2 regions of the Streptomyces sp. NBC_01006 genome follow, and region 1 is predicted to be linked to the other one. Evidence: riboswitches for the same ligand, from Rfam matches in the RefSeq annotation. Region 1 holds a riboswitch; the other holds the start of a gene.
The links. Region 1 has a riboswitch for glycine ahead of gcvP (aminomethyl-transferring glycine dehydrogenase). Riboswitches for the same ligand answer to the same signal wherever they lie in the genome.
Positions count from the first base shown of each region.

Region 2: it holds a riboswitch for glycine, as region 1 does, so the genes downstream of both, gcvT (glycine cleavage system aminomethyltransferase GcvT) here and gcvP (aminomethyl-transferring glycine dehydrogenase) in region 1, are expected to answer to the same signal.

Region 1 covers NZ_CP108700.1:1,691,961-1,706,263, reverse strand. Annotated here, with positions in the region: gene OG509_RS07655 (DNA polymerase IV) at 29-1,495, shown strand; gene OG509_RS07650 (PRC-barrel domain-containing protein) at 1,492-1,863, opposite strand; glycine riboswitch at 1,977-2,075, shown strand; gene gcvP (aminomethyl-transferring glycine dehydrogenase) at 2,274-5,159, shown strand; gene OG509_RS07640 (DUF5999 family protein) at 5,309-5,515, opposite strand; gene OG509_RS07635 (hypothetical protein) at 5,827-6,447, opposite strand; gene OG509_RS07630 (glutamate-cysteine ligase family protein) at 6,942-8,477, shown strand; gene OG509_RS07625 (CPBP family intramembrane glutamic endopeptidase) at 8,633-9,430, shown strand; gene OG509_RS07620 (PhzF family phenazine biosynthesis protein) at 9,478-10,317, opposite strand; gene OG509_RS07615 (PadR family transcriptional regulator) at 10,498-11,106, shown strand; gene OG509_RS07610 (SRPBCC family protein) at 11,191-11,619, opposite strand; gene OG509_RS07605 (EamA family transporter) at 11,791-12,762, shown strand; gene OG509_RS07600 (DMT family transporter) at 12,926-13,957, shown strand; gene OG509_RS07595 (pyridoxamine 5'-phosphate oxidase family protein) at 13,939-14,303, opposite strand, start outside.
Region 2 covers NZ_CP108700.1:5,717,513-5,731,815, reverse strand. Annotated here, with positions in the region: gene OG509_RS26390 (cysteine desulfurase family protein) at 1-534, opposite strand, end outside; gene OG509_RS26385 (thioesterase family protein) at 615-1,466, opposite strand; gene OG509_RS26380 (trimeric intracellular cation channel family protein) at 1,524-2,180, opposite strand; gene OG509_RS26375 (ABC transporter ATP-binding protein) at 2,377-3,456, opposite strand; gene OG509_RS26370 (ABC transporter ATP-binding protein) at 3,462-4,535, opposite strand; gene OG509_RS26365 (ABC transporter permease) at 4,571-5,572, opposite strand; gene OG509_RS26360 (ABC transporter substrate-binding protein) at 5,724-7,484, opposite strand; gene OG509_RS26355 (ABC transporter permease) at 7,526-8,518, opposite strand; gene OG509_RS26350 (enhanced serine sensitivity protein SseB C-terminal domain-containing protein) at 9,030-9,770, opposite strand; gene OG509_RS26345 (enhanced serine sensitivity protein SseB) at 9,827-10,564, opposite strand; gene OG509_RS26340 (AAA family ATPase) at 10,671-11,318, opposite strand; glycine riboswitch at 11,574-11,678, shown strand; gene gcvT (glycine cleavage system aminomethyltransferase GcvT) at 11,863-12,978, shown strand; gene gcvH (glycine cleavage system protein GcvH) at 13,104-13,484, shown strand; gene glyA (serine hydroxymethyltransferase) at 13,500-14,303, shown strand, end outside.

The DNA of each region.
Region 1 (14,303 bases):
GTCAGTGGCATGAGGCAGCATCGGGGCTGTGAGAGCCGCGCCGACCATCCTGCATCTGGACATGGACGCCTTCTACGCCTCCGTGGAGCAGGCGTCGAAGCCGAGCCTGCGCGGGAAGGCCGTGATCGTCGGCGGGCTCGGACCGCGCGGGGTGGTCGCCACCGCGTCCTACGAGGCCCGGCGCTTCGGGGTGCATTCTGCGATGCCGATGGCCCAGGCGCGCCGGCTCTGCCCGAACGGCGCGTACCTGATCCCCCGCTTCCGGCTGTACCAGGCGGTCAGCGAGGTGGTCATGGGGCTGCTGCGGGAGCTGTCCCCGCTGGTGGAGCCCCTCAGCCTGGACGAGGCCTTCGTGGACCTGGAGGCGGGCGGGACCGCCTTCGACTCGAAGAGCGCCCGGGAGACGGGGGAGCGGCTGCGGGCGGACATCCGGGCCGCGACCGGGCTGAGCGGCTCCGTGGGGCTGGCGGGGTCCAAGATGCTGGCCAAGGTGGCGTCCGAGGAGGCCAAGCCGGCCGGGCTGCTGCTGATCGAGCCGGGGACCGAGCGGGAGCTGCTCGCCCCGATGTCGGTACGGACCCTGCCCGGGGTGGGGCCCGTCACGGGGGAGCACCTGCGGCGCGCGGGGATCACCACGGTCGGGGAGCTCGCCGAGGCCGGCGAGGACGAGCTGGTCCGGATGGTCGGGCGCTCGCACGGGGTCGGGCTGTACCGGATGGCGCTGGGGCTGGACGACCGGCCGGTGGTCGCCGAGCGCGACGCGAAGTCCGTGTCGGTGGAGGACACCTTCGACGTGGACCTGCACGACCGGGTGCGGATCAGGACCGAGGTGCAGCGGCTCGCCGACCGGTGCGTGCAGCGGCTGCGGGGATCGGGGCACTCGGGGCGCACGATCGTGCTGAAGGTGCGGCGCTACGACTTCTCGACCCTGACGCGCTCCGAGACGCTGCGGGGGCCCACCGACGACCCGGCGGTGGTGCGGGAGGCCGCGGCGCGGCTGCTGGAGGCGGTGGACACCACGGGCGGAGTCCGGCTGCTGGGGGTGGGCGTGACGGGCCTCGCGGACTACACGCAGGAGGACCTGTTCGCGCAGTCCATGGCGGCGGAGGCGAAGGCAGCCGCGGAGGCTGCCGCGCAGGAAGCCGCCGATGCGGCTGCGGAGGGCGGGGCCGCCGAGCCCGACGGTGCCCCGGAGACAGGGGCGCCGGGAGCGCCTGGAGGGCCAGGAGAGGCCCCGCGGGGTGCGGAGCCGTCAGGGGCGTCCGGGGAGCCGGAGCCCGCCCCCGAGCGGCGCTGGGCGGCCGGTGGCGACGTACTGCACGCCGTGTACGGGCCCGGATGGGTGCAGGGCAGTGGGGTCGGGAGGGTGACCGTGCGGTTCGAGCAGCCCGGATCGGCGCCGGGCCGGGTGCGTACCTTCCGGGTGGAGGACCCCGAGCTGGAGCCCTCCGATCCATTGCCCCTCGTAGGGGAGGCAGGGGCGGACGCGACCTAAGGGGTGTCCTCGCCGTTCGCCAGGTGCCCGAAGTCGCGCTGGATGTCCGACGGGAGGGAGACGTCCAGTCCGTAGTGGTGGTAGAGCTGGAGTTCCTGTTCGGGGGAGAGGTGGCGGCCGACGCCGAAGTCCGGGGCGTCCTTGATGAGGGAGCGCTCGAAGGGGACCCGCAGGGTGTCGTCGACGACCTCGCTCGGCTCCAGCGGGACGAACGCGTCCCGGCTGAACAGGCCCGTCCGGACGGCGGCCCATTCGGGCACGCCCGTGGCGTCGTCGAGGTAGACCTCGTCGACGGTGCCGATCTTGGTTCCGTTGCGGTCGAACGCCTTGCGGCCGATCAGGCTGCGCGGATCGATGTCGGTCTGCACGGTCCCTCCATATGGTCGCAACTCCTCCGTAATGACTACAGAAGGGCATTTCCGGAGTGCGGGCCACTCGAGGCAGGGCCCAGAACCTCGCTGGTAGGCTGGGTGATGGCTGTTGACCCTGTGCGGGAGAGTCCTCCGAGTGAGTACGACGGAGGCGCCGAAGGAGCAAATCCTCCCCGGAATCTCTCAGGCATACGTACCGCACGTGACGAGGCCACTCTGGAAAGCAGGGGCGGGTACCGGGCGCACAGTGCCGGTTCCCCTCCTCACCGACGGTGAAAGCCGGAATCCGCGGGCCACCCCCGCGACTCCGGTGAAGCTCTCAGGTTGAGATGACAGAGGGGGAGGCCGTCCGGGTGCCCGCGCCGTGGTGCCCCTCGCAGGTCGTACGACCCAGGAGGCCTCCGTACATGACCGCCAACCGCATTCCGCTCTCCCAGCTGGAGCGAGGCATCCCCTTCGAGCAGCGCCACATCGGCCCGGATGCCGAGGCGCAGGCGAAGATGCTCGCCCACGTGGGCTACGGCTCGCTGGACGAACTGACCGCCGCCGCGGTACCGGATGTGATCAAGAGCGCCGAGGCGCTGAACCTGCCCGAGGCGCGAACCGAGGCCGAGGTGCTGGCCGAGCTCCGCTCGCTCGCCGACCGCAACCAGGTCCTCACCCCGATGATCGGTCTCGGCTACTACGGGACCTTCACCCCGCCGGTGATCCTGCGCAACGTGATGGAGAATCCGGCCTGGTACACGGCGTACACGCCCTACCAGCCCGAGATCTCGCAGGGCCGCCTGGAGGCGCTCCTCAACTTCCAGACCGTCGTCGCCGACCTCACCGGCCTGCCGACCTCCGGTGCCTCCCTGCTCGACGAGGGCACCGCGGCCGCCGAGGCCATGACGCTGGCCCGCCGCGTCGGCAAGTCCAAGGGCAACATCTTCCTCGTCGACGCCGACGCGCTGCCGCAGACGATCGCCGTGATCGAGACCCGCGCCGAGCCGATCGGCGTCGAGATCGTCGTCGCCGACCTGTCCGAGGGCATCCCGGCCGAGGTCGCCGAGCGCGGCGTCTACGGTGTGCTCGTCCAGTACCCGGGCGCCTCCGGTGCCGTACGGGACATCAAGCCGGTCATCGACCAGGCGCACGGCCTCGGGGCGATCGTCGCCGTCTCGGCCGACCTGCTCGCGCTGACCCTGCTGACCTCCCCGGGCGCGCTCGGCGCGGACATCGCCGTCGGCACCACCCAGCGCTTCGGCGTCCCGATGGGCTTCGGCGGCCCGCACGCCGGCTACATGGCCGTCCAGGACAAGCACGCCCGCTCGCTGCCGGGCCGCCTCGTCGGCGTCTCCGTGGACGCGGACGGCAACAAGGCGTACCGCCTGGCCCTGCAGACCCGCGAGCAGCACATCCGCCGCGAGAAGGCCACCAGCAACATCTGCACCGCGCAGGTGCTGCTCGCCGTCATGGCCGGCATGTACGCCGTCTACCACGGCCCGGACGGCCTGCGTACGATCGCCCGCCGGACGCACCGCTACGCGGCCCTGCTCGCGGCCGGTCTCAAGGCCGGCGGCGTCGAGCTGGTGCACGGCTCGTACTTCGACACCCTCACCGCCCGGGTGCCCGGCAAGGCCGCCGAGGTCGTCGCCGCCGCCCGCGAGGGCGGGGTCAACCTGTTCCAGGTCGACGCCGACCACGTCTCCGTCTCCTGCGACGAGACGACGCTGCGCGCCGGCATCGAGGCGGTCTGGGCCGCCTTCGGCGTGAGCGCCGACATCGAGGCGCTGGACGAGACCACGGCCGACGCGCTGCCCGAGGCCCTGCTGCGCTCGGACGACTACCTGGCGCACCCGGTGTTCCACCAGCACCGCAGCGAGACCGCGATGCTGCGCTACCTGCGCAAGCTGGCGGACAAGGACTACGCGCTGGACCGCGGCATGATCCCGCTGGGCTCCTGCACCATGAAGCTCAACGCGACCACCGAGATGGAGTCGGTCACCTGGCCCGAATTCGGCCAGATGCACCCGTTCGCCCCGGTCGAGCAGGCCGAGGGGTACCTCACGCTCATCACCGAGCTGGAGGAACGTCTCTGCGAGGTCACCGGCTACGACAAGGTCTCCATCCAGCCGAACGCCGGCTCCCAGGGTGAGCTCGCCGGCCTGCTGGCCGTCCGCGCCTACCACCGGGCGAACGGCGACGAGCAGCGCACCGTCTGCCTCATCCCGTCCTCCGCGCACGGCACCAACGCCGCCAGCGCCGTGATGGCCGGCATGAAGGTCGTCGTCGTCAAGACCGCCGACGACGGCGAGGTGGACGCGGCCGACCTGCGCGCCAAGATCGAGCAGTACCGCGACGAGCTCTCCGTGCTGATGATCACGTACCCCTCGACGCACGGTGTGTTCGAGGAGCACGTCGCCGACATCTGCGCCCAGGTGCACGAGGCCGGCGGTCAGGTCTACGTGGACGGCGCCAACCTCAACGCCCTGGTGGGCCTGGCCAAGCCGGGTCACTTCGGCGGCGACGTCTCGCACCTGAACCTGCACAAGACCTTCTGCATCCCGCACGGCGGCGGCGGCCCGGGCGTCGGCCCGGTCGGTGTCCGGGCGCACCTGGCCCCGTACCTGCCGAACCACCCGCTCCAGCCGACCGCGGGCCCGGAGACGGGCGTCGGCCCGATCTCGGCGGCGCCGTGGGGCTCGGCCGGCATCCTGCCGATCTCCTGGTCGTACGTGCGCCTCATGGGCGGCGAGGGCCTCAAGCGCGCCACCCAGGTGGCGGTGCTCGGCGCGAACTACATCGCCAAGCGCCTGGAGCCGCACTACCCGGTGCTCTACACCGGCCCGGGCAACCTGGTCGCGCACGAGTGCATCATCGACCTGCGCCCGCTGTCGAAGGCGACGGGCGTCAGCGTCGACGACATCGCCAAGCGCCTCATCGACTACGGCTTCCACGCGCCGACCATGTCCTTCCCGGTGGCCGGCACGCTGATGATCGAGCCGACGGAGTCCGAGGACCTCGCCGAGATCGACCGCTTCTGCGACGCGATGATCGCCATCCGCGGCGAGATCGACCGGGTCGCGGGCGGCGAGTGGCCGGTGGACGACAACCCGCTGGCCAACTCCCCGCACACGGCGGCGGCGCTCGGCGGCGAGTGGAACCACCCGTACAGCCGCGACGAGGCCGTCTTCCCCGGTGGGGTCACGGCTGCGGAGAAGTACTGGCCGCCGGTGCGCCGCATCGACGGTGCCTTCGGCGACCGCAACCTGGTCTGCTCCTGCCCGCCGCTGGACGAGTACGACAACTGATCCGCGGGGCGCCGCGCCCGTGGAGCGACCTGACATGTCCGTATGACATGACGGCATGACGAAGGGGTCGGTCCGGGAGAATGATTCCCGGGCCGGCCCCTTCGTCGTACTCTTCCGCGCGCTTCCCGTTCGTTCCGTGCTGCCGCCGGTCAGGCCGCTTTCATCACGTGCGCCGCCGCGAGCGGGCGGTGCGGGGCGATGATCTGGCCGTCCGGCAGCAGCTCACCGGTGTCCTCGAAGAGCAGGACGCCGTTGCACAGCAGGCTCCAGCCCTGTTCCGGGTGGTTGGCCAACGGCTTGGCGGCCTCCCGGTCGGCGGAGTCGGCTGACGGGCACGCTGGCTGGTGCTGGCACATGGATGCGTTCTTTCGCTGCGATGTGGTCTGTGTGCTGCGGCTCGAAGCTTTGTTCATGGCCGCCCCCCGTATCAACGTCTTGGTTTGGTCAGGGTCCCAGTGTTGCCCTCCGGAGTTGCGTCCGCAGGGATTTCCCGGCAGCTGTCCTCATAGATTGATGACGCATCACTCGTGCGGGCGGTTCAGGTCAACTCCCCTGTCATTTCGGATGGTTCGGGGGTGGCCCGACTGGGCTAGGCCGAATGGGTCGTACGGACCACCGGCAGGGAACGCACCTGCTCAGACCCGCCGCACCGCGGCCCGGAACCCCCTCAGGCGGCCGGCGCGGCCAGCGACGGCGGGACCGGCGGGCTCGGCGGAGTGAGCCGGTGCGTCATCACGGGCAGCAGTTCGGACACCGGGTGCGGCCGGTACGGGGCGATGCCGGGCGGGGCCGGAGCCAGCGGCACCAGCAGATCCGCGGCGGCGGGCAGCCCGGCGGAGGCGTCGGCGCCGACCGCCCCGTGCAGCCACAGCGTCAGCATGTACAGCTCCGGTACGGACAGCAGTCGCGGCTGGTAGCTCTTGCCGAGCGATTCCGCCTGGCGCAGGGCGCGTTCGGTGGCCGCGACGTAGGGACCCTCGAAGAAATGGGAGAAGACCCAGCCGTCCGGTGTCAGCCGGGTGTCCGCGGCCGCGACGTAGCGGTCGCCGCTGCGGATCAGGAACCGCCAGGCGGTCAGCCGGGTGCGGGGCGGGCGGCCCCCCGCTGCCAGCTGGGAGATGTTCAGCCGGTCCAGGACGTGGACGGGCAGCGGCAGTTCGGCGGTCATCGGGCCCTGCAGCGCGCGCAGGGCCGGAGTGTGCGCCTCGTGGACGGCGGTGGGGGAACCGAGTGCCGCGAGGACGCTGCGCAGGGCGGGCGCGGGAGCCGGAGGGACATGCAGCGGCATGGTGGGTCGCCTCTCACTTGGGAGACCTGTGGAACGGGGCAGGTGCGGACGGCGCTGTCGCATTCTGGGGCCAGAGGGGGGCTGAGGGGCAATGGCCGCGCGCCAACTCTCTGCCTCGTTTGCGGAGTTTATACGACATGTGTTCACGCAGTGTTTCGGCTAGCTGTCCCGCCTATTGCCGACAAGGCGCTTACCGGTCCCGCTGACATGGCTTTCATGCCGGTTGCACGCGAACAATCCGCGCTGACCTCGGAGGTTACCGGACGGGGGCTCGGCTGGAAAGCGTCCATTATCCGGAACCGGCAAAACCCATGCGGAATTTGCATACGACGTCTTGCCAAGTGAATGTGCCATAGCGCCCTTCGGCCAAACCGGCGCGCGCTCCCCGCCACGCACGCCCCCGCTGCGTTAGCGATCTCGCCTCCGGGGCATCATCGACCGTACACACGCGCCTGGGTGGCATGGGCCGGGCGCAATCGAGGAGGGACGCTCCGATGGGGGAGAAGGTCGTGGCGGGCGGATTCGACCTGTCCGATCGGCAGAAGTATCGGAGGAAGCTCCACGAGTGCCTGGAGGGGCTGGAGCGGCTTCTGGCGGAGAAGAGGTTCGATCGTCCCAAGAACATGATGGGGCTGGAGATCGAGCTGAATCTGGCGGGTTCCGACGGGTTGCCGAGAATGGTGAATGCGCAGGTTCTGGAGCGGATAGCGAGCCAGGATTTCCAGACCGAGCTCGGAATGTTCAACCTGGAGGTGAACGTACTTCCGCACCGGCTCGGCGGGCGGGTTTTCGACCAGCTCGCCGAGGAACTGAGCGCGGGGCTCGGCTACGCCCACCGGCAGGCAGCGGAGATAGACGCCGGGGTGGTGATGATCGGCATCCTGCCGACGATCACCCGCTCCGACCTGGTCACCGCCAACCTCTCCGCGGTGGACCGCTACTCGCTGCTGAACGAGCAGATCCTGATGATGCGAGGCGAGGACTTCCTGCTCGACATCGACGGGGTCGAGCGGCTCACCTGGAGCACCGGGTCGATCGTCCCGGAGGCCGCCTGCACCTCCGTGCAGCTGCATCTTCAGGTGACGCCGGGCCGGTTCGCCGACGTGTGGAACGCGGCGCAGGCGGTGACCGCCGTACAGATAGCCGTCGGTGCCAACTCGCCGTTCCTGTTCGGGCGCGAGCTGTGGCGGGAGTCGCGGCCGCCGCTCTTCACGCAGGCCACCGACACCCGGCCGCCCGAGCTGCAGGCCCAGGGGGTGCGGCCGCGGACCTGGTTCGGGGAGCGCTGGGTGGAGTCGGCGTACGAGCTCTTCGCCGAGAACGTCCGGTACTTCCCGGCCCTGCTGCCCATCTGCGACGAGGAGGAGCCGCTGCGCGTGCTCGCCGAGGGCGGGGTGCCGAGCCTGCAGGAGCTGGTCCTGCACAACGGCACGGTCTACCGGTGGAACCGGCCCGTGTACGGGGTCGCCGACGGGATGCCGCACCTGCGGGTGGAGAACCGGGTGCTGCCGGCCGGGCCGACGGTCGCCGACGTGGTGGCGAACGCGGCTTTCTACTACGGGCTCGTGCGGACCCTCGCCGACGAGCAGCGGCCGGTGTGGACGCGGCTGCCGTTCGCCGAGGCGGAGGCCAACTTCGACGCGGCCTGCCGGTACGGCATCGACGCGCGGCTGCGCTGGCCGCGCCGGGGCCGGGGCGGAGGCCTGGCCGGGGTGTCCGCCGTACGCCTGGTCCTGGACGAGCTGCTGCCGATGGCTGCGGCCGGGCTGGACGCGTGGGGCATCGAGCCCGCCGACCGCGACCACTACCTCGGCATCATCGAGGAGCGCTGCCAGCGGCGGGTCAACGGGGCGACCTGGCAGGTGGACACCTACCACCGGGCGCTCGCGTCCGGGATGGGACGGGACGAGGCGCTGGCCGCCATCACCCGGCGCTACAGCGAGCTGATGCACAAGGGCGACCCCGTGCACACGTGGCCGGTCGGGCTGGCGGACGAGGAGGTGAGCGCCGCGGTGCCGGCGCGGCGCTGAACCGCTGCCGAACCGGCGCCGAACCCGTGCGGGCCCGGCTCGCCGGGCCGGCCACGGCACCGCCGCCGCCCGCGTTCCGGGTCCGGTGATCCCCTTCCCCTGCCGAAGAGGCAGTATGGGGTGGACGAGGCGGAACGGCGGGACGGGAGTCGGACGTGCGGGCGGAGCCGGAACCGGTGGTCAAGGCGTTGCACGAGGACGGGCGGGGGGTCCTGCGCACCGAGACGCTGCTCGTGCTGGCGCTGTCGCTGGGGGCGAGCGCCTGCTCCTCGCTGATCAGCTTCATCGGCTCGCTGACCAAGCCCGGCGGCCTCAAGGACCAGGCCGCCACGCTCAACAGTTCGTACGCCCCCGGCCGGCCGTGGCTGGACCTGGCCTGGCAGCTGTTCGGCATCGGCACCGCGCTGGTGCCGGTGCTGCTGGTCGCCCACCTGCTGACCCGGGAGGGCGCGCCGGGGCTGCGGGTGCTGGGCTTCGACCGCACCCGGCCCGGCTGGGACCTGGGGCGCGGAGCCCTGGTCGCGGCCGGGATCGGGAGCGCGGGGCTGGCTTTCTACCTGGCGGCGCGGGCGAGCGGGTTCAACCTCACGGTGGTGCCGGAGGCGCTGCCCGACGTGTGGTGGAAGTTCCCCGTGCTGATCCTCTCCGCCCTGCAGAACGCGGTGGTGGAGGAGGTCATCGTGCTGGCCTATCTGCTGCGCCGGCTCGACCAGCTGGGCTGGTCGCCGATGGCCGCGCTGCTGGCCAGCGCGGTGCTGCGCGGCTCGTACCACCTCTACCAGGGCATCGGCGGCTTCCTCGGCAACATGGTGATGGGCGTCGTCTTCGTGCTGGCCTACCGCCGCTGGGGCCGGGTGGGGCCGCTCGTCGTCGCGCACGCGCTGCTCGACATCGTGGCCTTCGGCGGGTACGCGCTGCTCGCGGGCAAGGTGGGCTGGCTGCCGACGCCGTAGGCGTGGGCGTGGGCGTGGGCGTGGGTGTGGGTGTGGGCTTCCGTCCGTCAGGGGCGGGCGAGCAGTTCGCCGTCGATGACGGTGACCGCGTTGCCGGTCAGGAGCGTACGGTCGCCGGCCAGCCGGACGGCGACGCGTCCGGTGCGCGCCCCGCCCTGGAGGCCGACGAGTGAGGTACGGCCCAGCCGGGCGGCCCAGAACGGGGCGAGCGCGGTGTGGGCGCTGCCGGTGACCGGGTCCTCGTCGATCCCGAAGGCCGGGAAGAAGCCGCGGGAGACGAAGTCGTACCCGCGGGAGGGGTCCTCGGCGGCCGCGGTGACGATGACCCCGCGGCGGGCGTGGCCGCGCAGGGCTGTGAGGTCGGGGGTGAGCTCCCGTACGGCCCGCTCGTCCGCCAGCTCGACGAGCAGGTCGCCGATGTGCTCGGACGTGTCGTGGACGGACCTGATCTCCGCGCCGAGGGCGATCCGTACGGCGGGGTCCGCTTCCACCGGTGTGAGCGAGGACGTCGGGAAGTCCATGGTGATCGCGCCGCCCTCGGCGGTCCCGGCGGCGGTCCCGGCGGTCTCGGCGGTGAGGATGCCGCACCGCGCGGAGAACCGGATCAGCCCCGTGGCCAGCCCGCTCGTCGTGATCACGTGCGCCGTGGCCAGCGTGGCGTGGCCGCACATGTCGACCTCGGCGGTGGGGGTGAACCAGCGCAGGGACCAGTCGGCGTCCCCGCCGGGCGGCAGCGGACGGGCGAAGGCGGTCTCGGAGAGGTTGACCTCGGCGGCGACCTGCTGAAGCCAGGCGTCCGGGGGGAACTCGCCGTCGAGGAGGACGACTCCGGCGGGGTTGCCGCGGAAGGGACGGTCGGTGAAGGCGTCGACGATTCGGAGGCGCATGCACCGACGGTAGGGCCGTTTCTCGATCGTCGACAAAGGCCAATCGCAGATGACTGGCCTGGTCAGGCGCGTGTTCGTTGAGAGTTTCCGATATATCGTTGACGCATCGCGATGGGTCAGCGATAGTAGAGGCATCGCAAGAGCGATGACATGAAACCGAAAGACGAAAGGAGCGCAGTCATGCGTTCACACGGACAGCACGAACACGAGCACGGACGGGGCCACGGCCACTGCGGGCCCGATCGTCGGGAGGAGTTCAAGGGGCGGCGCGCTGCCTTCGGCCCGTTCGGGCCGCCCTTCGGCGGCGGCCCCTGGGGCGGGCGCGGCGGACGCGGCGGACCGCGCGGCCGGGCCCGGCGCGGAGACGTGCGCGCCTCGATCCTGGCGTTGCTGAAGGACCGGCCGATGCACGGCTACGAGATGATCCAGGAGATCGGCGAGCGCAGCGGCGGGGCTTGGAAGCCCAGCCCGGGATCGGTCTACCCGACCCTCCAGCTGCTCGAGGACGAGGGGCTCATCTCCAGCGAGAGCGAGGGCGGCAAGAAGCTGTTCACGCTCACCGACGCCGGCCGCACCGAGGCCGAGTCCGGCTCCGAGGCCCCCTGGGCCGACGCCGGGCGCGGGGTCGACTTCGAGGCGATGCACGAGGTCCGGACGGCCGGCATCGGCCTGTTCGAGGCCTTCGGCCAGGTCTTCAAGACCGGCTCGGCCGAGCAGCGCGAGAAGGCCCTCGCGGTCATCAACGACGCCCGCAAGAAGCTCTACCTGATCCTGGCCGACGAGCACTGAGCCGGCCGGCGAAATGAAAACGGCGCGCCCCGCGAGTCCTCTCGCGGGGCGCGCCGCCGTATCCGGGTACCCGGCGGGGAGGGGTCAGGCGACCAGGCCGGCGAGCTTGCGGAGCGACTCGTTCAGCGCGGCGGTGGCCGAGTCCTTGAGCTTGCCCGCCATGAGGGAGACGGCGGCCCCGTTGAACTCGCCGTCGATGCGGACCGTGGTGGCCGCGCCGTCGGGGACGAGGGTGTACCGGGTCAGGATGGCCACGCCCATCGGGCCCTTGCCCGTGATGGCGAAGACGCGTTCGTCCTCCAGCTCCGAGACGGTCCAGGCGACCTCGGCCGGGAAGCCCATCATCTTCATGTTCTCCACGAAGGTCGCCCCGACCGCGAGGGTCTCGGGGCCGCCCTTGGGGAAATTGGTGTGGGTCATGCTCCACTCGCCGTACGCCGCCCAGTCCGTCAGCTGGGCCCAGACCTTCGCGGCGGACGCCTCGATGCGTGATTCCGCGGTCACTTCGGCCATGCGGCCACCCCTTCTCGTCGGGTACGTGCGGCGGAACGTAGCCCCGGCGGGCGGAACATTCAATACTGACGACCTGTCAGAAACGATCGGCCCGGTCACGCCCGGTCTCGGATCCGTCTCAACAGGTGTCATGCCTGTGACGGTGCTGACCGGCCCTGCCATGATGGCCCGATGCAAGCGTCAGGGAGAAACGCCGGACTGGGCCTCGCGCTCGTCTCGGCGGTTGCGTTCGGTGGTTCCGGTGTGGCGGCGAAGCCGCTGATCGAGGCGGGTCTGGACCCGCTGCACATGGTCTGGCTCAGGGTGGCCGGGGCGGCGCTGGTGCTGTCCCCGCTGGCCTGGCGGCACCGCGATCTCCTGCTGCGCAAACCCCTGCTGCTCGCCGGGTTCGGGATCGTCGCGGTCGCGGGCGTGCAGGCCTTCTACTTCGCCTCCCTGTCGCGGATCCCGGTCGGCGTGGCCCTGCTGCTGGAGTACCTCGGCCCGGCGCTGCTGCTCGGCTGGATCCGCTTCGTGCAGCGCAAGCCGGTGACGCGGGCCGCCGCGGCAGGCGCCGCCGTCGCCGTCGTGGGGCTGGCCTGCGTGGTGGAGATCTGGTCCGGGCTGAGCCTGGATCCGCTCGGCGTGCTGCTCGGTCTCGCCGCCGCCTGCTGCCAGGCCTTCTACTTCGTGTTCGCGGACCATGGCGCCGACGGCGGCGCCGAGGACGACGTGCCCGACCCGATCGGCGTGATCGCGTACGGCATGCTCGTCGGCGCGCTGGTGATGACGGTGATCGCGCGGCCGTGGCAGATGGACTGGCAGGTGCTGAGCGGGTACGCCGCGATGGGGGACCTGAGGGTGCCCGCGTGGGTCCTGCTCGGCTGGGTGGTGCTGATCGCGACGGTCTTCGCGTACCTGACCGGCGTGGTCTCGGTGCGCAAGCTCTCGCCGCAGGTGGCCGGGGTCGTCGCCTGCCTGGAGGCGGTCGTGGCCACCGTGTTCGCGTGGATCCTGCTCGGCGAGCACCTGTCGACCCCGCAGATCGTCGGCGGTGCGCTGGTGCTGGGCGGGGCCTTCATCGCGCAGTCCGCGCGGCCGACGCCGCCGGGGGCGGCCGATCCGGACGCGGCCGTTCTGGACCGCGAGACGACGAGAGCCTAAGGTGGCGATCATGCATTCGACCGTGCTTCCGCCTCCCGCCGCGTAGCCGCGGGCAGCCGCCCTTCCGACGAGGATCCGCCCCGGGGAGTTCCCGGGCCGATCCGCGCTGCCCGCGAAGCGATGACCTTCCCTTTCATCCTTCACGCATGCGCGGAGCACACTCGTGTCGAATCCTTCGCCCGCTTCAGGGCGCAGTCTGCTGTACCTGGTCGTCGCCGGAGCTGCCTGGGGCACCGCCGGGGCGGCCGCCTCCCTCCTCTTCCTGGCCAGTGACCTCGGCCCGCTCGCCCTGTCGTTCTGGCGGTGCGCCGGCGGGCTGGTGGTGCTGCTGGGGGTGCTCGCCGTACGCCGGCCCCGGGGCGCGGCGGCTGCGGCGCGGGCCGCGGCGCGGCCGTCGGTGGCCTCGCTGATCGGGACCGGCCTGATGTTCACGCTCTTCCAGTCCGCGTACTTCGGCGGCGTGCGCGAGACGGGCCTGGCGGTCGGCACGGTCGTCACCCTCGGCGCCGGGCCGGTGCTGATCGCGGTCGGGGCGCGGTACTGGATGGGCGAGCGGCTCGGCCGGGGCGGCGTGGCCGCCGTCGTCGGGGCGCTCGCCGGACTCGCCGTGCTCGTCCTGGGCGGTGGGGGCGGCGAGGTGCGGCCGCTCGGCGTCGGCTGGGCCCTGCTGTCGGCCGCCGGGTACGCCGGCATGACGCTGCGTGCCCGCTGGCTGGGGCGGCGCGGGGCGGGCGGGGACCCGCTGGTCACCACCGCCTGGTCGGTCGCGGTGGGCACGGTGTGCCTGCTGCCGCTCGCCGCGGCGGAGGGGCTGGTGCCGCACACCGCCGAGCTCGGGCGGGTGCTGTGGCTGCTGGTGTACGTGGCCACGGTGCCGACGGCGCTGGCGTACGCGCTGTACTTCACCGGGGCCGCCGCGGTGCGGGCCGCGACCGTGTCCGTGATCATGCTGATCGAGCCGGTCAGCGCGGCCGTGATCGCCGTGCTGGTGCTCGGGGAGCGGCTGACCGGGGCCGTGGTGCTGGGGACCGTACTGCTGCTGACGGCGGTGGGTGCGCTGATCGCGGCGGAGGCGGGCAGGCCTGCGGGCGATCCTGCGGGCGGGCCGGGGGTCCGGCCCGCCCGTGCGCCTCGTGGGCTGCGTGAGTCGCGTGAGCCGGATGAGCCCCGCGGGGCTCAGAGCGCCGCGAGGTAGTCCGGGGTGGCGATGCCGGGGGCCAGGTCGTCGGCCGGGATCGGGGTGCCGTGCACCGGTGCGACCGGGACCACGCCCGACCAGTAGGGCAGGCCCAGATCCTCGGGCTCGTCGTGGGGACCGCCCGTACGGAGCTTCGCCGAGACCTCGTTCAGGTCCAGGCGGATCACCGCGGTGGCGGCGAGCTCCTTGGCGTTGGCGGGCCGGGAGTCGGCCGAGCGGCCCGGAACCACGTGGTCGACGAGGGCGTCGAGGGCCATCCGGCGCTCGGCCTCGTCGGTCACCTGGTAGGCGGTGCCGTGCACGATCACCGAGCGGTAGTTGATCGAGTGGTGGAAGGCGGACC
Region 2 (14,303 bases), 4.0 Mb from region 1:
GTGCAGGGGGATCGCGAACTCTCGGGCGACGGCGGCCAGTTCGCGTACCGGCATGACGGTGCCGATCTCGTTGTTGGCCCACATGACGGTGGCCAGGGCCACGTCGTCGGGGTTGCGCTCGATGGCCTCGCGGAGGTCCTCGGGGTGCACGCGGCCGTAGCGGTCGACGGGGAGGTACTCGACGCGGGCGCCCTCGTGCTCGCCGAGCCAGTGGACGGCGTCGAGGACGGCGTGGTGCTCGACGGGGCTGGCGAGCACCCGGGTCCGGGCGGGGTCCTGGTCGCGGCGGGCCCAGTAGAGGCCCTTGACGGCGAGGTTGTCGGCCTCCGTGCCGCCCGCGGTGAAGACCACCTCGCTCGGGCGGGCGCCGAGTGCCTCGGCGAGGGCCTCGCGGGCCTCCTCGACGGTACGGCGGGCACGGCGGCCGGCGGCGTGGAGGGAGGAGGCGTTGCCCGTGGCGGCGAACTGCGCGGTCATCGCCGCAGCGGCCTCCGGGAGCATCGGGGTGGTGGCGGCGTGGTCGAGGTAGGCCATGATCCCCTGATTCTACGAGTCCCCTCCCGGGCCCCGGACCCCCCGGGGCGGTGGGGGCCCGGAGCGGCCGGATCCGGGGGTCAGCGCGGGGCGCGGGCCAGTTGGCGGGACTGGGCCACCAGGTGGTCCGTGGAGTCCCAGACCTCGGCGTCCTCCTCCAGGAAGCCGCCGGCCAGGTTCCGCGTCGTGATGGAGATCCGCAGCGGGCCCGGGGCCGGGCGCCGGCGCACGTGCGCGGTGAGCTCGATGGTCGGGCTCCAGCCCATCAGGCCCAGGTCGAAGCAGGTCGGCGGCAGCGCGTCCACCGCGAGCAGCATCGACAGCGGATCGGCGTCGCGGCCGTCGGCCAGCTCGAACCAGGCCCGCATCTCGCCCTTGCCGGACGGTGCGCCGAGCGCCCAGCCCGCCGTCGCCGGGTCCAGCCGCAGTCGGAGCCGGTCCACGATCGCGTTGCTGCCGGGGATCGGGGCCGGGCCGGCCTCCGGGCCGAGGCAGTCCTCGTACGCCGGGAACACCGGCGGGACGGCGGTGGTGCGGACGTCGTCCGGGAGGGAGGCGAGGTCTCCGTACGAGGCGACGACCCGGATCCGCTCGATCTCGGCGCCGCTCTCGTCGTACTGGAAGAGGGAGGCCTGGCCGGTGGAGAGGGTGCGCCCGATCCGGACGACCTCGGTGCGGATCACGGCGGGGCCGGGCACCGAAGAGGTCAGGTAGTGGGCGGAGACGGTGAAGGGGTCCGGGTGCGGCAGGGCCGCCGACAGGGCCCGGCCGACCAGGGCCAGCAGGTAGCCGCCGTTCACGGCGGTGATGATCGTCCAGCCGGCGGAGAGCTCCGCGTCGTACGCGCCGGACTCGTCCGCGCGCGGGGTGACGGCGGTGTCCCGGTCGAATTCGCTGTCGCCGATGGAGGCCTGGGTCGCTGCGTATGCCATGGTTTCGAGCCTACCGCCGTTACTACTAAGCGGTAGCTTTCCTTTGCTACGTGCTTGTTACGGCTCTTCGGCCACCGAGGAGCGGCGGTTCCAGGCCAGCGGGGCCCGCCAGTGGTAGCGCATGGCGAGGAGCCGGAGAACGAAGGTGGTGACGATCGCGAGGGCGGTGGTCACGGCGTTGAGCATCTCGAACGCGATGAACACGGCCACCATCGAGGCACCGACGATGGCGGGGACGGCGTACATCTCGCGGTCGCGCAGCAGCGACGGCACCTCGTTGGCCAGGACGTCGCGCAGGACGCCCCCGCCGACGGCCGTGACCAGGCCCAGCGCGGCGGACGCGGTGAGTCCGAGGCCGAACTCGTACGCCTTGGTCGTGCCGGTCACGCAGAAGAGGGCGAGGCCGGCGGCGTCGAAGACGTTGATGGCCCGGTTGATGCGCTGCACCTCTGGATGGAGGAAGAAGACGCACGCCGCGGCGATCAGCGGGGTGACGAAGAAGCTGAGCTCGCCGAAGGCGGCCGGCGGAACGGCGCCGATGACGATGTCGCGGAAGAGGCCGCCACCGAGGGCGGTGGCCAGCGCGAGCACGCAGATGCCGAAGACGTCGAAGTTCTTGCGTACGGCGAGCAGCGCGCCCGCGGTGGCGAAGACGAAGATGCCGGCGAGGTCCAGGGCATGCTGGATCCCGGGCGGGAAGAGATCGTGGAGCACGGCCCCATTGTGCCGTTCGCCCGGCCGGCGGTCGGACGGGGACGGCCCGCCACCCCGCGCGGGGGCACCGCCCCCGGACCCCGGCGGGCATCGGCCGGAGGCCGCGTGCCGGGCTCGGGCCGGCTCGCGGCCCGGGCGGGTCGGGCCGAAGGCATGCCCGTGTCCCGGGGCTCTGGGCCCCGGGACTCCGGGCGGGTTACTCCGAGACCGTCGCCAGGGCCTCGGCGGCGCCCGGGAGGGCCGGGTCGCCCGGGGCCTGGTCGGCGGCGTTCTCCGGGTGGTGGCAGGCCACCTGGTGGCCCGTGGCCAGCGCCAGCATCGGCGGCTCCTGCGTCGTGCAGATCTGCGTGGCCTTCCAGCACCGCGTGTGGAACCGGCAGCCGGAGGGCGGCGAGATCGGCGACGGGACGTCGCCCTTCAGCAGGATGCGGCCGCTCTTCGCGCCCCGGCGGCGGGGGTCCGGCACCGGCACGGCCGACAGCAGGGCCTTGGTGTACGGGTGCATCGGGTTCTCGTACAGCGACTTGCGGTCGGTCAGCTCCACGATCTTGCCGAGGTACATCACCGCGATGCGGTCCGAGACGTGCCGGATGACCGACAGGTCGTGCGCGATGATCACGTACGTGAGGCCCAGCTCCTCCTGGAGGTCGTCCAGCAGGTTCACCACCTGGGCCTGGATCGACACGTCCAGCGCCGAGACCGGCTCGTCGGCGACGACCAGCTTCGGCTTCAGGGCCAGCGCGCGGGCGATGCCGATGCGCTGGCGCTGGCCGCCCGAGAACTCGTGCGGGTACCGGTTGTAGTGCTCCGGGTTGAGGCCCACCAGGGACAGCAGACGCTGCACCTCCGCCTTCAGCCCGCCCTCCGGCTGGACGCCCTGGAGCTTGAAGGGGGCGCCGACGATCGTGCCGACCGTGTGCCGCGGGTTCAGCGAGCCGTACGGGTCCTGGAAGATCATCTGCACGTCGCGGCGCATCGGCCGCATCGCGGAGACCCCGAGGTGCGTGATGTCGCGCCCCTCGAACTCGACCGTGCCGCCGGTGGGCTCCAGCAGGCGCGTGATGAGCCGGCCCATCGTCGACTTGCCGCAGCCGGACTCGCCGACCACGCCCAGCGTCTCACCGCGCCGGACGTCGAAGTCGATGCCGTCCACGGCCTTGACGGCCCCGACCTGCCTGCGCAGCAGCCCCTTGTTGATGGGGAAGTGCTTGACCAGGCCGGTCACCTTCAGCAGCGGTCCCTCGTCGGAGTCCTGCGGCGCGTCCGTCTTCTTCATGTCGGTCACAGCTTCGGCGCAATCTCTTCGGTCCAGATCCGGGTCCGCTCGTCCTGCGACATGTGGCAGGCGGACCAGTGCCGGCTGTCGTCCTCGGTGAGCTCGGGCCGCTGGGTGCGGGTGATGCCGCCCTTGGGGATGTCGGCGTACGGGCAGCGCGGGTTGAAGGCGCAGCCGCTCGGAATGTTGATGAGGCTGGGCGGCGAGCCCTTGACCGGGATCAGGCGCTCGGTCTGCTCGCGGTCGATGCGCGGCATGGAGCCGAGCAGGCCCCAGGTGTAGGGGTGGCGGGGTTCGTAGAAGACCTTCTCGGCGGTGCCGCGCTCGACGCACCGGCCGCCGTACATCACGAGGATGTCGTCGGCCATCTCGGCGACCACGCCGAGGTCGTGCGTGATCATGATGACCGCGGAGCCGAACTCCTTCTGGAGGTCGCGGATCAGGTCGAGGATCTGCGCCTGGACGGTGACGTCGAGGGCGGTGGTCGGCTCGTCCGCGATGAGCAGTTCGGGGTTGTTGACCAGCGCCATCGCGATCATCGCGCGCTGGCGCATACCGCCGGAGAACTCGTGCGGGTACGCGTCCACGCGCCGGTGGGGCTCCGGGATGCCGACGCGGTCGAGCATCTCGACCGCCCGGGTGCGAGCGGTCTTCTTGTCGACGTCGTGGTGGGTCCGGTACGCCTCGACGATCTGCTTGCCGACCGAGTAGTACGGGTGCATCGCGGACAACGGGTCCTGGAAGACCATCGCCATCTTGCGGCCGCGCAGCTTGCGCACGTGGTCGGCGTCGGCCCGTACGAGGTCCTCGCCGTCGAGCACGACCTGGCCCGAGATGTGCGGGCGGCTACGGGCGTTGCCGGTGCGGTGCAGGCCCATGATGGCCAGCGAGGTCACGGACTTGCCGGAGCCGGACTCGCCGACGATCCCGAGCGTCTTGCCGCGCTCCAGGTCGAAGGAGAGCCCGTCGACGGACTTGACCAGGCCGTCGTCGGTCGGGAAGTGCACCTTGAGGTCGCGTACGGAGAGGAAGGCCGTGCTGGTGGACGGCCCGTCCGTCGGCCCGGCCTGCTCGGGCACGAACGCGGGCCCGCTGCCGGTGGTGGGGTTCTCGGTCACGTCAGCCTCACGCGCGGGTCGATGACGGCGTACAGCAGGTCCACGATCAGGTTGGCCATCACCACGAAGAGCGCGGCGAGCAGGGTGACGCCCATGATCACGGGCAGGTCGCCCTGGCCGATGGCGGCCACGGCCGCCGTCCCCAGACCCTGGAAGTTGAAGGTCGTCTCGGTGAGCACCGCGCCGCCGAGGAGTCCGCCGAGGTCCAGGCCGAACATCGTGACGATCGGGGTGAGGGTGGAACGCAGGGCGTGCTTGCGGATGACCACGCCCTCCTTGAGCCCCTTGGCGCGGGCGGTGCGGATGTAGTCCTCGCCGAGCACGTCCAGCATCGTGGCGCGGGTGATGCGGGCGTAGGTGGCGGCGAAGAGGAAGGCCAGGGTCACCCAGGGCAGGATCATGGAGTTGAGCCAGGCCACCGGATCCTCGGTGAGTGGTCTGTAGTTGGACACGTCCAGCCAGCCGAGGCCGTAGACGAAGATCGCGGGGGCCACCATGCCGGTGAAGAAGATCGGCAGGGAGACGCCGGCGAGCGCGCCGACCATCACCGTGCGGTCGATGGCGGTCCGGCGTTTGAGCGCCGAGACCACGCCGGTGGCCACACCGGCGATCACCCAGATGACCGCCGCGCCGAGGGCGAGCGAGAGGGTGACCGGCATGCGGTCGACCATGGTCTCCCAGACGGGCGCCTCGGTCTTGAAGGAGTATCCGAAGCAGGGGGCGGCGCAGTGGGTGACATCGGTGCCGCCGTCGTAGTCACGGCCGACGAAGATGCCCTTGACGAAGGTCAGGTACTGCTCGGAGATGGGCTTGTCGAAGCCCATCTTCACGCGGATGCCCGCCAGGGCGGTCTCGTTGGTCTCGCGGCCGGCGTACATCAGGGCCGGATCGCTGCCTGTGATCTTGGGGACCGCGAAGAAGATGCCGAAGGTGACCACGGAGACCACCAGCAGCGTGGCGACGACGTTGAACAGCCGCCGTATGAGGTAGACGAGCACTGCAGTCGGCCGCCCGGGGCGGGCGGCTGCCGCCCCTCGTGGGGACGACAGCCGCCGCCTGCGGCCTTCACCTGCCCTTCGGACTAGCGCATGTGCGGTGAAGGCACTTGCCTGTTGTTACGTGACGACTCGACGACTCGTGCCGGTCGGTTTACTTGGCGGCGATACCGACCGTGGCGAGGTCGATCTTGCCCATGGAGTCGTTGAAGTAGACGTTCGTCAGACGCGGGTTGTGGTAGACGAAGGCCTTGTCGAAGTTGATGGGAAGGTAGAGCGCCTTCTCCATGACCTTCTTGTTGATGTCCGTGTAGAACGGGGCGGCGGCTTCCGGAGTCGCGGCGGCGGCGGCCGTCTTGAAGAGCTGGTTGATCTCCGGGTCGTTGATCATCGTGTAGTTGTTGTTGCCGTTGGGCTGGATGAACGATCCGTCGACGAGCGGCTGGAGGAAGCCCGAGCCGGAGTTGTAGTCGGCGCCCCAGCCCATCACGATGATGCCGTAGTTCTTCTTCTTCACGTTCTCGGGCGAACCGATCACGGAGGAGGAGAGCTTGCCGTCGTACTGGTCGATGGTGACCTTGATGCCGACCTTGGCGAGCGAGGCCTGCAGGGACTCGGCCGTCTTCACCTCGGGGGCGCGGTTGTTGCGCACCGCGATGGTGGTCTCGAACCCGTCCGGCTTGCCACAGGCCTTGAGGGCCTCCTTGGCCTTGGCCTCCTGCGGCTCGCCCTTGGTCAGGCCGAAGGGGTCGTAGCCCTTGTCGGCACCGGGGATGCCGGGCGGCAGCATGTTCGCGCCGAGGTCACCGCTGGTCGGGCCGCCGCGGGCGGTCTGCAGGGACTTCGGGTCGGCCGCGAGGATGACGGCCTTGCGGCACTCGATGTTGTCGAACGGCGCGACCGTGGTCGGGAAGGCGAAGTAGCGGATGTAACCCGTGAACGGGTTGTCCGCGTTCTGCTTCAGCTTCTCGTCCTTGAGGACCTTGTTCTTGCCGGCCTGCTGCATGCCCGTGCCGTCGATGGCGAGGTCGATGTCGCCCGACAGCAGGCGCGCGTCCATGTCGTCCGGGTTGGTGGTCACCGTGAAGGAGACCTTGTCCGGCAGACCCTTGCGGATCGTGTCGGTCTTCGGGTCCCAGTTCTCGTTGCGGACGAAGGTCGCGCCCTTGCTCGCGGTGAAGCTCTCGACCTTGTACGGGCCGGTGGAGACCGGCTTGTTGGTGTACGTGGCGCCCGTGTCCTTGGCCGCCGGGACCGGCGAGGAGGACGGCATGGCCAGCAGGTAGCTGAAGTCGGAGTTGGCGCTCGCCAGGTTGAAGACGATCGTCTTGTCGTCCGGCGTCTCGACGGACTTCAGACCCATCTTGCCCGGGTCGGTGTCCTTGTACGGGCCGGGGTACTTCTGGCCCTGGTCGAGGATGTCGATCAGGTAGGTCGGGCCGCCGGACAGCACGTCCTGCGCGAAGACGCGCTCGATGCCGTACTTGAAGTCCTTCGAGGTGATCGGCGTGCCGTCCTCGAACTTCACGCCGTCCTTGATCTTGAGGGTGTACGTCTTGCCCTCGTTGCTCAGGACCGGCAGGCCTTCGGCGAGGTCCGGGACGAGCTTGCTGCCGTCCTTGCCCGGCTTGCTGTCGTACGCGAGCAGCTGGCGCACGTAGAGGCGCTGGATGTCCCACACGAAGCCGTAGTAGGCACGCGCCGGGTCGAGGTAGTCGACGTCCTGCGGCGACCAGAGCTTGAGCTCCCCGCCCTTGGCGTCCGAGGGGTTCACCATGCCGGTGGTGGCGGCGTTGAAGGCGGCGCCGCCCTTGCCCTCGGTCTTCTTGCCGCTGTCACTGCCACCGCACGCGGCGGTCAGGGACAGGGCGGCGATCACGGCGGTGATCGCGAATGCCTGCTTTCTGCGGATCACGTTGGTCCAACCTCCATTGGTGGGTGAATCGTTGAAGCGGTTCAGCTGCCCTTGGGGTCGAGTGCGTCGCGCAGCCCGTCCCCGAAGAGGTTGAACGCCAGGACGGTGATGAAGATCGTGATACCGGGGACCACCATGTACGCGGGGTCGTCCTGGTAGATGGGGATGGCGTCGGACAGCATCTTTCCCCAGGAGGCGGTGGGCGGTTTGACGCCGGCGCCGAGGAAGCTGAGGGCCGCCTCCGTCAGGATGTTGGTCGGAATGAGCAGCGTCGAGTAGACGAGGATCGGCGCGACCAGGTTGGGCAGCAGTTCCTTGATGAGGATGTAGCCGCGCCCGGCGCCGAGGCTGCGCGCCGCCTCGACGTACTCGCGCTCCCGCAGGGAGATCGTCTGACCGCGCACGATACGGCCGATGTAGGGCCAGCCGAAGAAGCCGATCACGACGATCAGTACGCCCATCCGGACGCCCGAACCCGAGAACCCCCAGAGGGAGTTGGGGACGACGGAGACCAGGGCGATGGTGAACAGCAGCTGCGGGAAGGCCAGCAGCAGGTCCATCACGCGGCTGATGATGCCGTCGACCCAGCCGCCGATGAACCCGGCGAGCGCGCCGAGCAGGCTGCCTATGGTGACCGAGACGAACGCCGACAGGAACGCGACGACCAGCGAGATGCGGGCGCCGTAGACGATCCGGCTGAACACGTCGCGGCCGTTGGTGGGTTCGACGCCGAGCAGGAAGTCGGAGCTCATGCCGCCGAAGGAACCGAGCGGTGTACCGAGGTCCGGGTCGATCAGGTCCTCGTGGAACTCGTTGGGCGGGTGGCCCAGCAGGCTCACGATCTGCGGTGCGAAGACCGCCACCAGGATCAGGAAGATCACGACCACGCCGCCGGTCAGCGCGACCTTGTCGCGCTTGAGCCGCATCCAGGCGATGCGGCCGGGCGAGCGGCCTTCGATGGCCTTGGCTGGGACGTCGGCTACGGACACGGGTGCGGGTGATTCCGCGCTCGTGTCGTGCAGTGGTGCCGTCATCGTGGTGGGGACCCCTCTCGGCCGACGGGTTGCCGGCCCATGCCCGCCGCTGTGGCGGCGTTGGTGCGGAGTGGCGCTCGGAGTGCGTGGTGACACGCAGGACGCGTGTGAGGTGCAGGAATTGCGGGAAGTGCCGTGCGGAGCGACAAGAAAAAAATCAGTTGCCGAACCGGGTCTTGGAGGACTGACCGGCTCTTGGGTGGGGAGTCTTCATCGGCGCTGCGATCAGCCGCCAGACCCGCAGATGAATGGATGCGCAACCGTGATGTGAGGGTCGGGTTCCCGTTATCCGGACTTCGCTCTCGCCTGAGCGGATCAAGACCGTCCGTTCGGTACACAATCGGACATGGCGCCCAACTCGCGGTAGGAGCATGCCTTTTGGGCCCACAAGGCCGACGAAATCCGGACAAGTCGAAGGCCGCGGGGAACGGTCGTTCCCCGCGGCCTCGGTTGGCTCGATACGGCCGTCCCGGTCAGTGGACCGGGACCTGGCCAGTGGACCGGAGCCCGGTCAGTAGACGGGCGCCTGGCCCTCGCGGTCGTAGAAGGGGCGCGTCTGGGCGCGCAGCCACATCGCGACGGGGTCGTGCTCGTCCGCCAGCGCCACCGTGCACACCGGCACGCCCTCGGGCACCGCGCCGACCGACTGGCGCATCATCTCCCGTACGGATTCCAGCGCGGGCGCGGAGGCGTCGTACAGGTCGAGCCCCACCGCGAGGTACGGCGAGCCCAGCGAGGGCTGCACCCAGGCGCGGCGCAGCGAGCGCACGGCGGGGGTGCGGTGCGCGTGCTGGGTCAGCAGCCCGTAGAACTGCGGGAGCTCCAGGGCGGGCTCGGACAGCCGCAGCGGGCCGGCCGGCATCCGGTCGAGCCCGGTGGCGATGCGGCGCAGGTCGGCCCAGGGGATGCCGAGGCCGCCGCCCTGGACGTGCGGGTTGAGCCACAGGCCCCAGCGGTCCGGGTAGAGGGCTCGGGAGACGTCCCGGCCGGTGACCACCTCGTAGCCCCGGTTCCAGCCGCTGGCGGCCAGCTCCTGGGGGGAGGTCACGCAGGGCGCGTACCCGAGCCCCTCGACCTCCATGCCGCCGTACTGGGCGTCCGGGGAGCCCGGCTGCCCCTGCCACAGCAGCATCCACAGGCGGCCCTCGGCGAGGGCGTGCAGAAGCGACTCGTAGCTCTCGAAGCGCCCGGGCGTCACCTGGCGCATCATGTGCTCGACCTGCCCGGCCGCGGCCGTGCCTGACGCACTCACCCGGTACCCCTCTTCGTCCGCCCGTCCACCCGTATCGGCACCCAGCTTAAGCGGCGCTAGGCGAGGTAGAAGGGGCGTACGCGCTCGGCGATGAAGTCGACCACCGGGTCCTGCGCGGCGTCGAGGAGGATCAACTGCACGGGCCAGGGCGGCGTCACGCGGGCCAGGACCCGGCCGAGGGCGTCCATCGGGGCATTCCGCATCTCGGGCTCCCATCCCAGCAGCCGGACACCGATGTAGAGCTCCGGTGCCCCGCCCTCGACGCTGGCCAGGCAGCGGTGGGCGGCGGCGACCACGCCGGTGGCGCGGAACTCCTCGGCGGCGGCGGCCAGGAAGTCCACCGGGTCCTGCTGCCAGTCGGGCTCGTAGAGCCGGACGCGGCCGCCGGTGGCGGGGCCGTCGAGGGGGGTCCGGCCGGTGCGGCAGAGCTCCGCGACGGCGGGCGGGGGCAGCGGGACGCCGACGGCGCCCTCGGGGTTCACGGCGATGCCGAGCTGCGGGGGCAGACCGCGGGCGAACTCGACGGCGGGGGCCACGGCGAAGTCCATGGCGGGGCCGGCGCAGGCGCGGAACTGGGCCTCGGAGCTGTACACGGGGACGTACGGCGCCCCGTTGATCTCCATGGTGGGCAGCGTGAGGCCGCCGGCCGCGTCCGGGCCGCCACCGGCGGGCAGCGGCACCCAGAGCCGGCTGCGGCCGAGCACCTCGACGATCCGGGCACCGGCGTCCGCCTGCCCGAGCGCCGCCCCGAGCACCTGCTCCAGCTCGTTGTCCGGCCAGCCGCCGCCCTGCATGTACGCCTCCGCTGTTTCGCCCCACGCTGTCGGCCCGAGGTTAACGGCTCGGACCGACACCGCCGGCGGGGGCCCCGACCGGCCGGCCCCCGGCGCTCCGCGGTCCCTACGGCCGCCGGAACGCTATGCGGGTCACGCGGGCCGCCGAGCCGCGGTCCAGGAGCACCGCCGAGGTGCAGCCCGCCGGGAGGCGGCCCGATTCCGCGTCGCGCAGCAGCCGGGCCACCGCTCCCCGGTGGCGGGCGAAGGCGTACGCCGACACCCCGCGCCCCCGCGCCGCCTGCCCGGCCAGCGCCTCCTCCGGGCTGGTGTCCAGCAGCAGCAGGTGCAGGGCCCGGCCCCGGCGCCGCGCGGCCGCGGCCAGCAGGCTGCGGACCCACGTCTGCGTTCCGCAGTCGTGGACCACCGCCGAGGCGCCGGAGCGCAGGGTCCGCCAGAGCCCCCAGTAGTGGGCGAAGCGGACCAGCGGCCGGTACACCGCGTACGGCAGCGCCCTCGGCATCCGGCGCTCCCAGCGCTCGCGCACGTCCTGGGAGTCGATGCCGCCGTCCTCGGCGGCCCGCTTGATCAGCGTGCTCTTGCCGCCGCCCGGCAGGCCGGACACCACGACGATGTCCCCTTCCGTGAAGCCGAGCCACTGCGGGCCGTGCGCGCCCCGGCCGCGCAGGTCGCGTACGGGAGCGCCCTCGGCGCACGCCCGCCGCACCGTCGCCGTCGCCGCCGCGTCCACGGATCCCGTCCCGGTCAACGCCAGCACTCCGAATCTCCGCACAGTGATCGCCTCCCCCAATCGGGCCCCGCAGGGGCCCCATGCCCACTGAGTGTAAAGAGACGGTAATCCGGCACCCCCGGTTCCGGTCGGCGCATCCCGGCCGCACCCGTCCCCCGGGACGTCCCTCCGTACGTCCTGCCGTACGTCCGTCCGCACGTTCTTTCGGGCCCGCACCCCCGATCGCCCGGACGGCGTGCAATGATGTGCGCCATCTGGACCAACTGCATACCGGCCGCTTGAATCCGCGCGGGAGAGTCCCGGCACGCCTGTGAGGCGGTGCCCGGGCGCCGAAGGAGCAAGTACCTCCCTTGAATCTCTCAGGCCCCGTACCGCGTGGATGAGGCAGATCTGAAAAGCGAGCCGCGCCGCCGTCCACCGCGACGGCATCCGCGTGCGCTCCACCCAAGGTGCAAGTCGAAGTTCCCCGGGTCCGACCGGGAACTCTCGGCGAACCTCTCAGGTTCCGATGACAGATGGGGAGGAACGTCCTCGTCATGTCATGCCCTGGGACCCGGGAGCCACACCCATGAGCACTGCCCCCCGCCTGACCGCCCTCGACGCGCTGCACCGTTCGCTCGGTGCGACCATGACCGATTTCGCGGGCTGGGACATGCCCCTGCGGTACGGCAGTGAGCGCGACGAGCACAACGCCGTCCGGACCAAGGCCGGCCTCTTCGACCTCTCCCACATGGGCGAGATCACGCTGACCGGCCCGGAGGCCGTCAAGGCCCTGGACTACGCGCTGGTCGGCAACATCTCCACGGTCGGCGTCGGCCGCGCCCGCTACACGCACATCTGCCAGGAAGACGGCGGGATCGTCGACGACCTGATCGTCTACCGCCTGGGCGAGACCGAGTACATGGTCGTCGCGAACGCCTCCAACGCCCAGGTCGTCCTGGACGCCCTGACCGAGCGCGCCGCCGGCTTCGACACCGAGGTCCGCGACGACCGTGACGCGTACGCGCTGATCGCCGTGCAGGGCCCGGAGTCCCCCGGCATCCTCGCCTCCCTCACCGACGCCGACCTGGACGGGCTGAAGTACTACGCCGGCCTGCCGGGCACGGTCGCGGGCGTGCCCGCGCTGATCGCGCGTACGGGCTACACGGGCGAGGACGGCTTCGAGCTGTTCGTCGCCCCCGAGCACGCCGTCGAGCTGTGGCAGGCGCTGACCAAGGCCGGCGAGGGCGTCGGCCTGGTGCCGGCCGGCCTGTCCTGCCGCGACACGCTGCGCCTGGAGGCGGGCATGCCGCTGTACGGGCACGAGCTGACCACCTCCCTGACCCCGTTCGACGCGGGGCTGGGCCGGGTCGTGAAGTTCGAGAAGGAGGGCGAGTTCGTGGGCCGCGCCGCCCTGGAGGCCGCCGCCGAGCGCGCCGCGACGAACCCGCCCCGCAAGCTCGTCGGCCTGATCGCCGAGGGCCGCCGTGTCCCGCGCGCCGGGTTCCCCGTCGTCGCCGACGGCCAGGTCATCGGCGAGATCACCTCGGGCGCCCCGTCCCCGACGCTGGGCAAGCCGATCGCGATGGCTTACGTGGACGCGGCGCACGCCGCGCCCGGCACCTCCGGCGTCGGCGTGGACATTCGCGGTACGCATGAGCCGTACGAGGTCGTGGCCCTGCCGTTCTACAAGCGGCAGAAGTAACTCCCGTACGCCGTACCGGTGCCGCGGCGGTCCCGTACGGGCGCCGTCCCCGGCCCCGTACCGGCCGTCTCGATCCGCAAGACCACTGTTCGTTCGCACTCCCCCGCATCCAGGAGAATCAGGTCATGAGCAACCCCCAGCAGCTGCGTTACAGCAAGGAGCACGAGTGGCTGTCGGACGCCGAGGACGGCGTCGCGACGGTCGGCATCACGGAGTTCGCGGCCAACGCGCTCGGTGACGTCGTCTACGCCCAGCTCCCCGAGGTCGGCGACACGGTGACCGCGGGCGAGACCTGCGGCGAGCTGGAGTCGACCAAGTCCGTCAGCGACCTGTACTCCCCCGTCACCGGCGAGGTCGTCGAGTCCAACCAGGACGTCGTGGACGACCCGGCGCTCGTGAACACCGCTCCGTTCGAGGGCGGCTGGCTGTTCAAGGTGCGTATCGCGGAGGAGCCGGCCGACCTGCTCTCCGCCGAGGAGTACGCCACGCTCACCGCCGGCAACTGACCACAGGGGATCCTGATGTCTGTTCTGAACACCCCCCTCCACGAGCTCGACCCGGACGTCGCCGCCGCCGTCGACGCCGAGCTCGCCCGCCAGCAGTCCACCCTGGAAATGATCGCGTCGGAGAACTTCGCTCCGGTCGCCGTCATGGAGGCCCAGGGCTCGGTCCTGACCAACAAGTACGCCGAGGGCTACCCGGGCCGCCGTTACTACGGCGGCTGCGAGCACGTCGACGTGGTCGAGCAGATCGCGATCGACCGCATCAAGGAGCTGTTCGGCGCCGAGGCCGCGAACGTCCAGCCGCACTCCGGTGCGCAGGCGAACGCCGCCGCGATGTTCGCGCTGCTGAAGCCGGGCGACACGATCATGGGCCTGAACCTGGCCCACGGCGGTCACCTGACCCACGGCATGAAGATCAACTTCTCCGGCAAGCTCTACAACGTGGTCCCGTACCACGTCGACGAGACCGGCCGGGTCGACATGGCCGAGGTCGAGCGCCTCGCCAAGGAGTCCAAGCCGCAGCTGATCGTCGCCGGCTGGTCCGCCTACCCGCGCCAGCTGGACTTCGCCGCCTTCCGCCGCATCGCGGACGAGGTCGGCGCGTACCTGATGGTCGACATGGCGCACTTCGCCGGCCTGGTGGCCGCGGGCCTGCACCCGAACCCGGTGCCGCACGCCCACGTCGTGACCACCACCACGCACAAGACCCTCGGCGGTCCGCGCGGCGGTGTCATCCTGTCGACGCAGGAGCTGGCCAAGAAGATCAACTCCGCGGTCTTCCCCGGTCAGCAGGGCGGCCCGCTGGAGCACGTGATCGCGGCC